2 regions of the Ensifer sp. YR511 genome follow, and region 2 is predicted to be linked to the other one. Evidence: riboswitches for the same ligand, from Rfam matches in the RefSeq annotation. Region 2 holds a riboswitch; the other holds the start of a gene.

Region 1 (4,408 bases), on a different contig from region 2:
CTGAAGACGATCAAGCGCACCGGCCTTGGCAAGGGCCTCTTCGCCGAAGCCCGCTACAATGAAGACGGCTCGGTCAACCCGGACTTCGTGCTCAACAAGCCGGCCTACCAGAACGCCAGCATTCTCGTTGCCGGCGATAACTTCGGCTGCGGCTCCTCGCGCGAGCATGCTCCGTGGGCGCTGCTCGACTTCGGCATCCGCTGCGTGATCTCCACGTCCTTTGCCGACATCTTCTACAACAACTGTTTCAAGAACGGCATCCTGCCGATCGTCGTCAGCCAGGCTGACCTCGACAAGCTGATGGACGACGCCTCGCGCGGCTCCAACGCCATCCTCTCGGTCGACCTGGAATCCCAGGAAATCACCGGTCCGGACGGCGGTTCGGTCAAGTTCGAGGTCGACGCCTTCAAGCGTCACTGCCTCTTGAACGGCCTCGACGACATCGGCCTGACGCTGGAAAAGGCAACCGCCATCGACAGCTTCGAAAAGACGGTCGGCGCCGCGCGCCCCTGGGCATAAAACGAAGATATGGCGCGCAAGCTCATCTCCTCGGGCTCGCCCTTCGAAAAGACGGCAGGCTATTCGCGTGCCGTCGCGATGGGTGACTGGTGCTTCGTCTCCGGAACGACCGGCTATGACTACGCCACCATGACCATGCCCGAGACGGTGGAAGAGCAGGCGCGCAATTGCCTGAAGACGATCGAGGGCGCGCTGAAGGAAGCGGGCTTCTCGATGAAGGACGTGGTGCGCAACCACTATTACGTCACCGATGCCAGCTTCGCCGACCGGGTGTTCCCGATCTTCGGCGAAGTCTTCGGCGAGATCCGCCCGGCCGCAACGATGATCGTCTGCGACCTGATCCGCCCGGAAATGCTGATCGAGATCGAGGTCACCGCGCTTCGCGGCTGACCCCCCTGATCGCGCCCACCCTCAAAACGATTCCGATTTAAGCCATTATGCGATAGTCCATAGGGCATGACTTCGCCTGACTTACGCTGAACCGGAAGACGCCCATGCAATTTCAAGGCACCGCCGACTATATCGCCGACAAGGACCTGATGATCGCCGTCAACGCCGCGATCCGGCTGGAGCGGCCGCTGCTGGTCAAGGGCGAGCCCGGCACCGGCAAGACCGAGCTTGCCCGCCAGATCGCCGCCGCCCTTGGCCTCGAACTCATCGAATGGAGCGTCAAGTCGACGACCAAGGCACAGCAAGGCCTCTATGAATATGACGCCGTGTCGCGGCTGCGCGACAGCCAGCTCGGCGACGAGCGTGTCAACGAGGTCCGGAACTATATCCGCAAGGGCAAGCTCTGGCAGGCCTTCGAGGCCGATCGCCGCGTGGTGCTTCTGATCGACGAGATAGACAAGGCCGACATCGAGTTTCCGAACGACCTGTTGCAGGAGCTCGACCGCATGGAATTCCATGTCTACGAGACCGGCGAGATGATCGGCGCGCGTCACCGGCCGATCGTCATCATCACCTCCAACAACGAGAAGGAGCTGCCGGACGCGTTTCTGCGCCGCTGCTTCTTCCACTATATCCGCTTCCCCGATGCAGACACGCTCGCCCGCATCGTCGAGGTGCATTATCCCGGCATCCGCAAGACGCTGCTTTCGGCGGCGCTCGCCGCCTTCTACGACATCCGCCAGGTGCCGGGGCTGAAGAAGAAGCCCTCCACGTCAGAGGCGCTCGACTGGATCCGCCTGCTCGTCGCCGACGAGGTCGATCCGGCCGACCTCAGGGCCGATGCCAAGACCATGTTGCCGAAGCTGCACGGTGCGCTCCTGAAGAACGAACAAGACGTGCACCTCTTCGAGCGCCTCGCCTTCATGGCCCGCCGCGACGGATGAGGCCGGACGCGCACAAGGTCCTGATCTACGCCACCTGGCAGGACCGCCTGCTGGTCTTCGACGAGCCGGATTTCCCAGAGATCGAGCTGCAGGTGCCCGGCGGTACGATGGAACCAGGCGAAAGCCCGGAGACATCGGCTCAGCGGGAATTCATCGAGGAAACCGGGCTGACGCCGCCGGAAGCACTCACCCATCTCGTCACGCAGGACTACCACTACCCGAAGGACGGCAGGACGATCTGTCATCGGCGGCACTACTTCCACATCGCCCTTGCCGGCGAGCAACGGCAGACCTGGATACATCAGGAAATGACGCCCTTTGGCGGCGGTGACCCGATTCGCTTTCGTTTCTTTTGGCTCGGTATCGATCAGGCTGACCGCCGGCTGGGTTATGGCATGCGGGATGCTCTAAGCCTGCTGCAGACCAGCCCCTCTCCCTGACCCTCTCCCCGCGGGCGGGGAGAGGGGACGAGGACGACGGCTGCCCCCAAGCCGAGACGTGCCGACAGCGAACCCGGCTGCCAAGATGGGCCGAACGGTCGCTGAGCTTAGCTCGTGGAACGATCGGGTGCGGCAAGGCCGCTTCTCCCCGCCAGCGGGGAGAAGGTCGCGGCAGCGGGATGAGGGGCAGCCGCCCCCTACGCGAATCGTTTTTCTTGACCCCCGCGGCCCACTCGCGCTATCAAATTCTCCGTGGTGATTTGGCCGGCCGGCTTGCAGCCACGTTAAACAAGTCGCTAAAGGGCCGAGGAAAGTTGGATTTCCGAGGACCGGTCGCGATCAATCGCCGCCGGTTTTTTTGTATTGATCGAGTGGAAGCCCATGCCCATCAAGATTCCCGATACGCTGCCCGCCTTCGAAACCCTCGCGCATGAGGGCGTGCGGGTGATGACCGAGACCGTGGCGATCCGTCAGGATATCCGCCCGCTCCAGATCGGGCTCCTGAACCTCATGCCGAACAAGATCAAGACAGAGATCCAGATGGCGCGCCTGATCGGCGCTTCGCCGCTGCAGGTGGAACTGTCGCTGGTGCGCATCGGCGCTCACCGCGCCAAGAACACCTCGGAAGATCACCTGCTCTCCTTCTACGAGACCTGGGAAGAAGTGCAGGGCCGCAAGTTCGACGGTTTCATCATCACCGGCGCCCCGGTCGAGACGCTCGAATACGAAGACGTCACCTATTGGGACGAGCTGAAGCGCATCCTCGACTGGACCGAGACCAACGTGCATTCGACGCTCAACGTCTGCTGGGGCGCGATGGCGGCAATCTATCACTTCCACGACGTGCCGAAGTATCCGCTGAAGGAAAAAGCCTTCGGCGTCTATCGTCACCAGAACCTCAACCGCTCCTCCGTCTATCTCAACGGCTTCTCCGACGATTTCGCCGTCCCCGTTTCGCGCTGGACCGAAGTGCGCCGCGCCGACATCGACAAGGTGCCGAGCCTCGAAATCCTGATGGAATCGAAGGAGATGGGCGTCTGCCTCGTGCACGAGAAAAAGGGCAACCGGCTCTACATGTTCAACCACGTGGAGTATGATTCGACCTCGCTGTCGGACGAATACTTCCGCGACGTGGATGCGGGCGTGCCGATCAAGATGCCGCACGACTACTTCCCGCACAACGATTCGACCCTGCCGCCGCAGAACCGCTGGCGCAGCCATGCACATCTCTTCTTCGGTAACTGGATCAACGAGATGTACCAGACGACGCCCTACGATCTCGCGGAGATCGGCACCGGGAAAAGCTGAGGTCAGATGTTCATTCCCTTCTTCCTCGAACTCAAGGCAGCGAAGGTCCCGGTCACGCTCCGGGAATTCCTGTCCTTGATCGAGGGGATGGAGGCGGGCATCGCCACCTTCGACGTCGAAGCCTTCTACTATCTTGCGCGCACGGCACTGGTGAAGGACGAACGCCATATCGACCGCTTCGACCGGGTGTTCCAGCACTGCTTTTCGGGTCTCGAAGCAGTCAACCCGATGGAAGCGAGCGAAGAGGCCACCATCCCCGAGGATTGGCTGCGCAAGCTCGCAGAGAAGCATCTGAGCGAGGAAGAAAAACGCCTGATCGAGGCACTCGGCGGCTTCGACAAGCTGATGGAGACCTTGCGCCAGCGGCTGCAGGAGCAAAAGGGCCGCCATCAGGGCGGCTCGAAATGGATCGGTACCGCCGGCACCTCGCCTTTCGGCGCCTATGGCTACAATCCCGAGGGTGTGCGGATCGGCCAGGACCAGTCGCGCCACCGCCGCGCCGTCAAGGTTTGGGACCGGCGCGAGTTCAAGGATTATGACGACACGATCGAGCTCGGCACGCGCAACATCAAAGTGGCCCTGAAGCGGCTCCGGCGCTGGGTGCGCCAGGGTGCCGCCGACGAACTCGACCTCTCCGGCACGATCCGCGCCACCGCCGAACACGGCTATCTCGACGTGGTGACGCGGCCGGAGCGCCGCAATGCGGTGAAGCTTCTGATGTTCTTCGATATCGGCGGATCGATGGACGATCATATCCGCATCGTCGAGGAGTTGTTTTCAGCGGCTCGCAGCGAGTTCCGCCATATG
Region 2 (4,408 bases):
GATAGACCTTGGCCTCGATCTTTGGGAAAAACGCCTTGAACATCGCCTCATGCGTGGTTCCGGCGACGACACCGACCGGCTTCCCCTTGAGATCGCTCGGTGCCGAGACTGCGCCGGCCGCCTTGGTATTGACGGCGAAGCGCGCTGGAAGCCGCATGAAGGCGCGGGAAAAGCCAAAGCGTTGGCGCAGTTCCGGACCGACGGCGATACCGGCGGCCACCGCCTCGCCCTGCCCCTCTTCCAGTGCCGGCAGCAGCTCCGCATAGGTCACGGCCTGGATCTGGCATTTGGCCTCGATGTCGAGCTCGCGGCAGATCTCGCGCACGAGATCGACATGAAATCCCGAAAGCTTGCCGGACTGGTCGATGAAGTTGAACGGCGGAAAGTCCACCGTCGTCAGGAAACGCAGGCGCGCCAGGCCCGTGAGGTCGGGCTTGGCGATGCGTTCGCGCGCGTCGAACAGCAGCGGCAGATCCTTAGCCTCGGCCGCAAGCGGCGTCGCGATCAAGGATACGCAAAGGGCGAAAAAGGAAAGAACTTTCATGGGCAGCGGCCGGCACGTCTCATGTGGCAGGGGCGGCCCTTGGAACCGCGGTGATTCATCGAGCGGTAAAGTAACCGGCCGCAGCGCAGCTGACCATAGGCCGCCACGAGAACGCGGTTACACAAGGAACGGGACGAGAAAGAATGGAGCGGGTGATCGGGATCGAACCGACGACATCCAGCTTGGGAAGCTGGCGTTCTACCGCTGAACTACACCCGCGGCGCCTGCGAAACTTCCCGAACCGGGGCGATCTGTCAAGCACCCTTGCGCGGGATCGCGTAAGGGGCGCTGCAAAATCCCCTACTCGGCGCGGAAATGCTTCGAGAGCTTCAGGCCCTGCGCCTGGTAGTTGGAGCCGACGCCGAGGCCATAGAGACCATCCGGCCGTTCCAGCATGTGTTCGTAGATCAGGCGGCCGACGATCTGGCCGTGTTCGAGGATGAACGGCACCTCGTGGCTGCGCACTTCCAGCACGGCACGGCTGCCCGTGCCGCCGGCCGAGGCATGGCCGAAGCCCGGATCGAAGAAGCCGGCATAATGCACGCGAAACTCGCCGACCAGCGGATCGAACGGCGTCATCTCGGCCGCATAAAGCGGCGGAACATGCACCGCCTCGCGCGAGACGAGAATGTAGAACTCATCCGGATCGAGGATCAGTTCGTCGCGGCCGCGGCTGTAGAGTGGCTCCCAGAAATCGAAGATCGCGTGCTGCGCTTTCTTGTCGACGTCGATGACGGCGGTGTGATGCTTGCCGCGATAGCCGATCAGGCCTTCGGGCCCGGTGCCCTTCAGATCGATCGACAGCGCGATGCCGCCGCCGCTGACGTTCGGCTTGTCGCTCGCCACCAGCACGTCGCTCTCGTGCAGCGCCTGCAGTTCCTGCTCCGACAGAATAGACTGGCCCATGCGGAAGCGGATCTGCGACAGGCGCGAGCCTCGGCGCACGACGATCGGGAAGGTGCGCGGGCTGATTTCGAGATAGAGCGGACCGCTGTAGCCGGCCGGGATCTTGTCGAATTCCTGGGCGCGATCGGTGATGACGCGGGTGAAGATGTCGAGGCGACCGGTCGAGCTTTTCGGGTTGGCCGAGGCCGACATGCCCTCAGGCAGTTCCAGGCTTTCCATCAGCGGCACGATGTAGACGCAGCCCGTTTCCAGCACCGCGCCATCGGTCAGATCGACGACGTGCAGCTTCAGCCGGTCGAGCTTGTCGGCAACGAGGTGAGACGGGCCTGGCATGAAGCTTGCGCGGACGCGGAAAGCCTTCGAGCCTAGGCGCAGGTCGAGGCTTGCCGGCTGGATCTGATCGACATCCAGCGGCTTCTCGCTTTTGAGGCGTCCCGATTCTAACAGCGCGGCGATCGCGCGATCGGCCAAAATCCCAGTGTCGCGGCCCATTGCAGTCCTCTTTTCAGTTGCGAGACAAAACCAAACTCCGGGAATTGACGCAAGCGTACCCTGGCAGTATTGAAGCTTTATCCCGTGGTGATTTGGCCGGTCGGCTTGCAGCCACGTTAAACAAGTAGCTAAAAAGGCCGGGTGTCAAACCGGCCCTTCACGCGGCCGGTTTTTTTGTTTTTGAAAGTGACCGTCACATGAGCAAAAACTGGCGCCCCGCAACGCAACTGGTCCATGGCGGGACCACCCGTTCCCAGCACGGAGAGACCTCCGAGGCGATCTTCCTTACCCAGGGCTTTGTCTACGAGACGTCGGAAGCTGCGGAAGCTCGTTTCAAGGGCGAGACCGAAGGCTTCATCTACGCCCGCTACGGTAGCCCGACCAACGACATGTTTGAAAAGCGCATGTGCATGCTGGAAGGCGCCGAGGATGCGCGCGCCACGGCATCGGGCATGGCTGCCGTCACCGCCGCAATTCTCTGCCAGCTGAAGGCCGGCGACCACATCGTCGCCGCCCGCGCCCTCTTCGGCTCCTGCCGCTGGGTGGTCGAGACGCTGGCGCCGAAATACGGCATCGAGTGCACGCTGGTCGACGGACGCGACCTCGCCAACTGGGAAAAGGCGATCCAGAAGAACACCAAGGTCTTCTTCCTCGAAAGCCCGACCAACCCGACGCTCGAAGTCATCGACATTGCCGGCGTTGCCAAGCTCGCCAACCAGATCGGCGCCAAGGTCGTCGTCGACAACGTCTTTGCGACGCCGCTCTTCCAGAAGCCGCTGGAACTCGGCGCCCATATCGTCGTCTATTCCGCCACCAAGCATATCGACGGTCAGGGCCGTTGCCTCGGCGGTGTCGTGCTTTCCGACAAGGAATGGATCAACGAGCACCTGCACGACTACTTCCGCCACACCGGCCCGGCGATGTCGCCGTTCAACGCCTGGACGCTGCTGAAGGGCATCGAGACGCTGCCGCTACGCGTGCGTCAGCAGACGGAAACGGCCCGCCGCGTGGCCGACTTCCTGGCAGAACAGCCGCAGGTCGCCAAGGTCATCTATCCTGGCCGCAAGGATCATCCGCAGGCCGACATCATCGCCAAGCAGATGACCGGCGGATCGACGCTCGTCGCCTTCGAACTGAAGGGCGGCAAGGATGCAGCCTTCGCGCTGCAGAATGCGCTGGAGATCGTGCGCATCTCCAACAACCTCGGCGACAGCAAGAGCCTGATCACCCATCCGGGAACGACCACGCACAAGAACCTGACCGACGAGGCCCGCGAAGAGCTCGGCATTTCCGCTGGAACCGTGCGCTTCTCGGCCGGCATCGAGGACAGCGACGATGTGGTGGAAGATTTCGCCCGCGCGCTGAAGGCCGTGAAGTCCTGATTTTACGAAGACACGGCCGCCGTGATCAACGGCGGCCGACGCCGCTTGCCGGCCATCACGAGATGGTTTCCGGCGGCGCGGCGCCAAGGTGCCAGGCACGTTTCACCCGCTCGATCGCGTCAGCACGGCCATCCGTCCCATCATGGGATCGCACAATCTTGCCGTTATTCTTGACGAAACCATCTTGCTGTAGAATACCCTGAAAGACCTGAAGCAAGGTGATGCCCATGTATCGCGCTTTGACCCGCGACATAGAAGTTACGGTGGAGCCGTACTATCTCGAAGAGCAGTCGGATCCCGATGACGGCCGCTATGTCTGGGGCTATCGCATCGTCATCTCAAACCACTCGGACGCGTCCGTGCGGTTGATGACGCGCTACTGGCACATTACCGATGAGAACGGGCAAGTCGACGAGGTCAGCGGTCCGGGCGTCATCGGCGAGCAGCCGCTGCTCAATCCCGGCGATACCTATGAGTATTCGTCCGGATGCCCTCTGGATACGCCCTCAGGCGTCATGTTCGGCCACTACAGCATGGAATCGGAAGGCGGAGAGACCTTCAACGTTGCCATCCCCGCCTTCTCGCTCGATTCACCCGGGCTCGTGCGCACCCTGAACTGAAGCGCGTCCTTCGGACTAGCGTCGCTCTAAATCGCGGCCAGTCGGCCGGAAGCGCCCGCTACTGCGGGCGCACCTCGCTTGCTTCGAAGCGATAGGTCGTCGAGCAGAACTCGCAGGTCACCTTGACTTCGCCATCGTCGATGGTGCTTTCGAGGTCGTCCGTGCTCAGGTTGGACAACACCGACTGAAGCTTCTCGCGCGAGCAGCTGCAGCGGTCGTAGACCGCCTGCGGTTCGTAGACGCGGACGCCGCGCTCGTGGAACAGGCGATAGAGCAGCCGCTCGGTTCCGACCATCGGATCGGTCAACTCGTCCATGTCGATCGTTTCGACCATCACCTTGGCTTCGGCCCAGAGATCGTCGTCACCGAACGCGCTTTCACCATCATCACCATCACCGCCGGAAAGGTCGGGCTGGCGCATGCGTTCCGGCGCTTCCGGCAGGAACTGGGCGACCATGCCGCCG

The links. A riboswitch is a leader RNA that binds a small molecule or an ion and turns the genes downstream of it on or off. The one in region 2 is predicted to bind S-adenosylmethionine.
Region 1: another riboswitch for S-adenosylmethionine. It lies ahead of metA (homoserine O-acetyltransferase MetA); the one in region 2 lies ahead of BLU15_RS08970 (O-succinylhomoserine sulfhydrylase).

What each region holds. Positions count from the first base shown of each region.
Region 1 covers NZ_FNGR01000004.1:239,407-243,814, reverse strand. The annotation lists gene leuD (3-isopropylmalate dehydratase small subunit) at 1-519, shown strand, start outside; gene BLU15_RS10625 (RidA family protein) at 529-909, shown strand; gene BLU15_RS10620 (AAA family ATPase) at 1,014-1,853, shown strand; gene BLU15_RS10615 (NUDIX hydrolase) at 1,850-2,293, shown strand; SAM riboswitch at 2,536-2,613, shown strand; gene metA (homoserine O-acetyltransferase MetA) at 2,675-3,601, shown strand; gene BLU15_RS10605 (vWA domain-containing protein) at 3,608-4,408, shown strand, end outside.
Region 2 covers NZ_FNGR01000003.1:384,345-388,752, forward strand. The annotation lists gene BLU15_RS08955 (transporter substrate-binding domain-containing protein) at 1-544, opposite strand, end outside; tRNA gene BLU15_RS08960 (tRNA-Gly) at 689-763, opposite strand; gene BLU15_RS08965 (2'-deoxycytidine 5'-triphosphate deaminase) at 845-1,942, opposite strand; SAM riboswitch at 2,017-2,095, shown strand; gene BLU15_RS08970 (O-succinylhomoserine sulfhydrylase) at 2,140-3,324, shown strand; gene BLU15_RS39490 (hypothetical protein) at 3,380-3,553, opposite strand; gene apaG (Co2+/Mg2+ efflux protein ApaG) at 3,552-3,944, shown strand; gene BLU15_RS08980 (Hsp33 family molecular chaperone) at 4,003-4,408, opposite strand, start outside.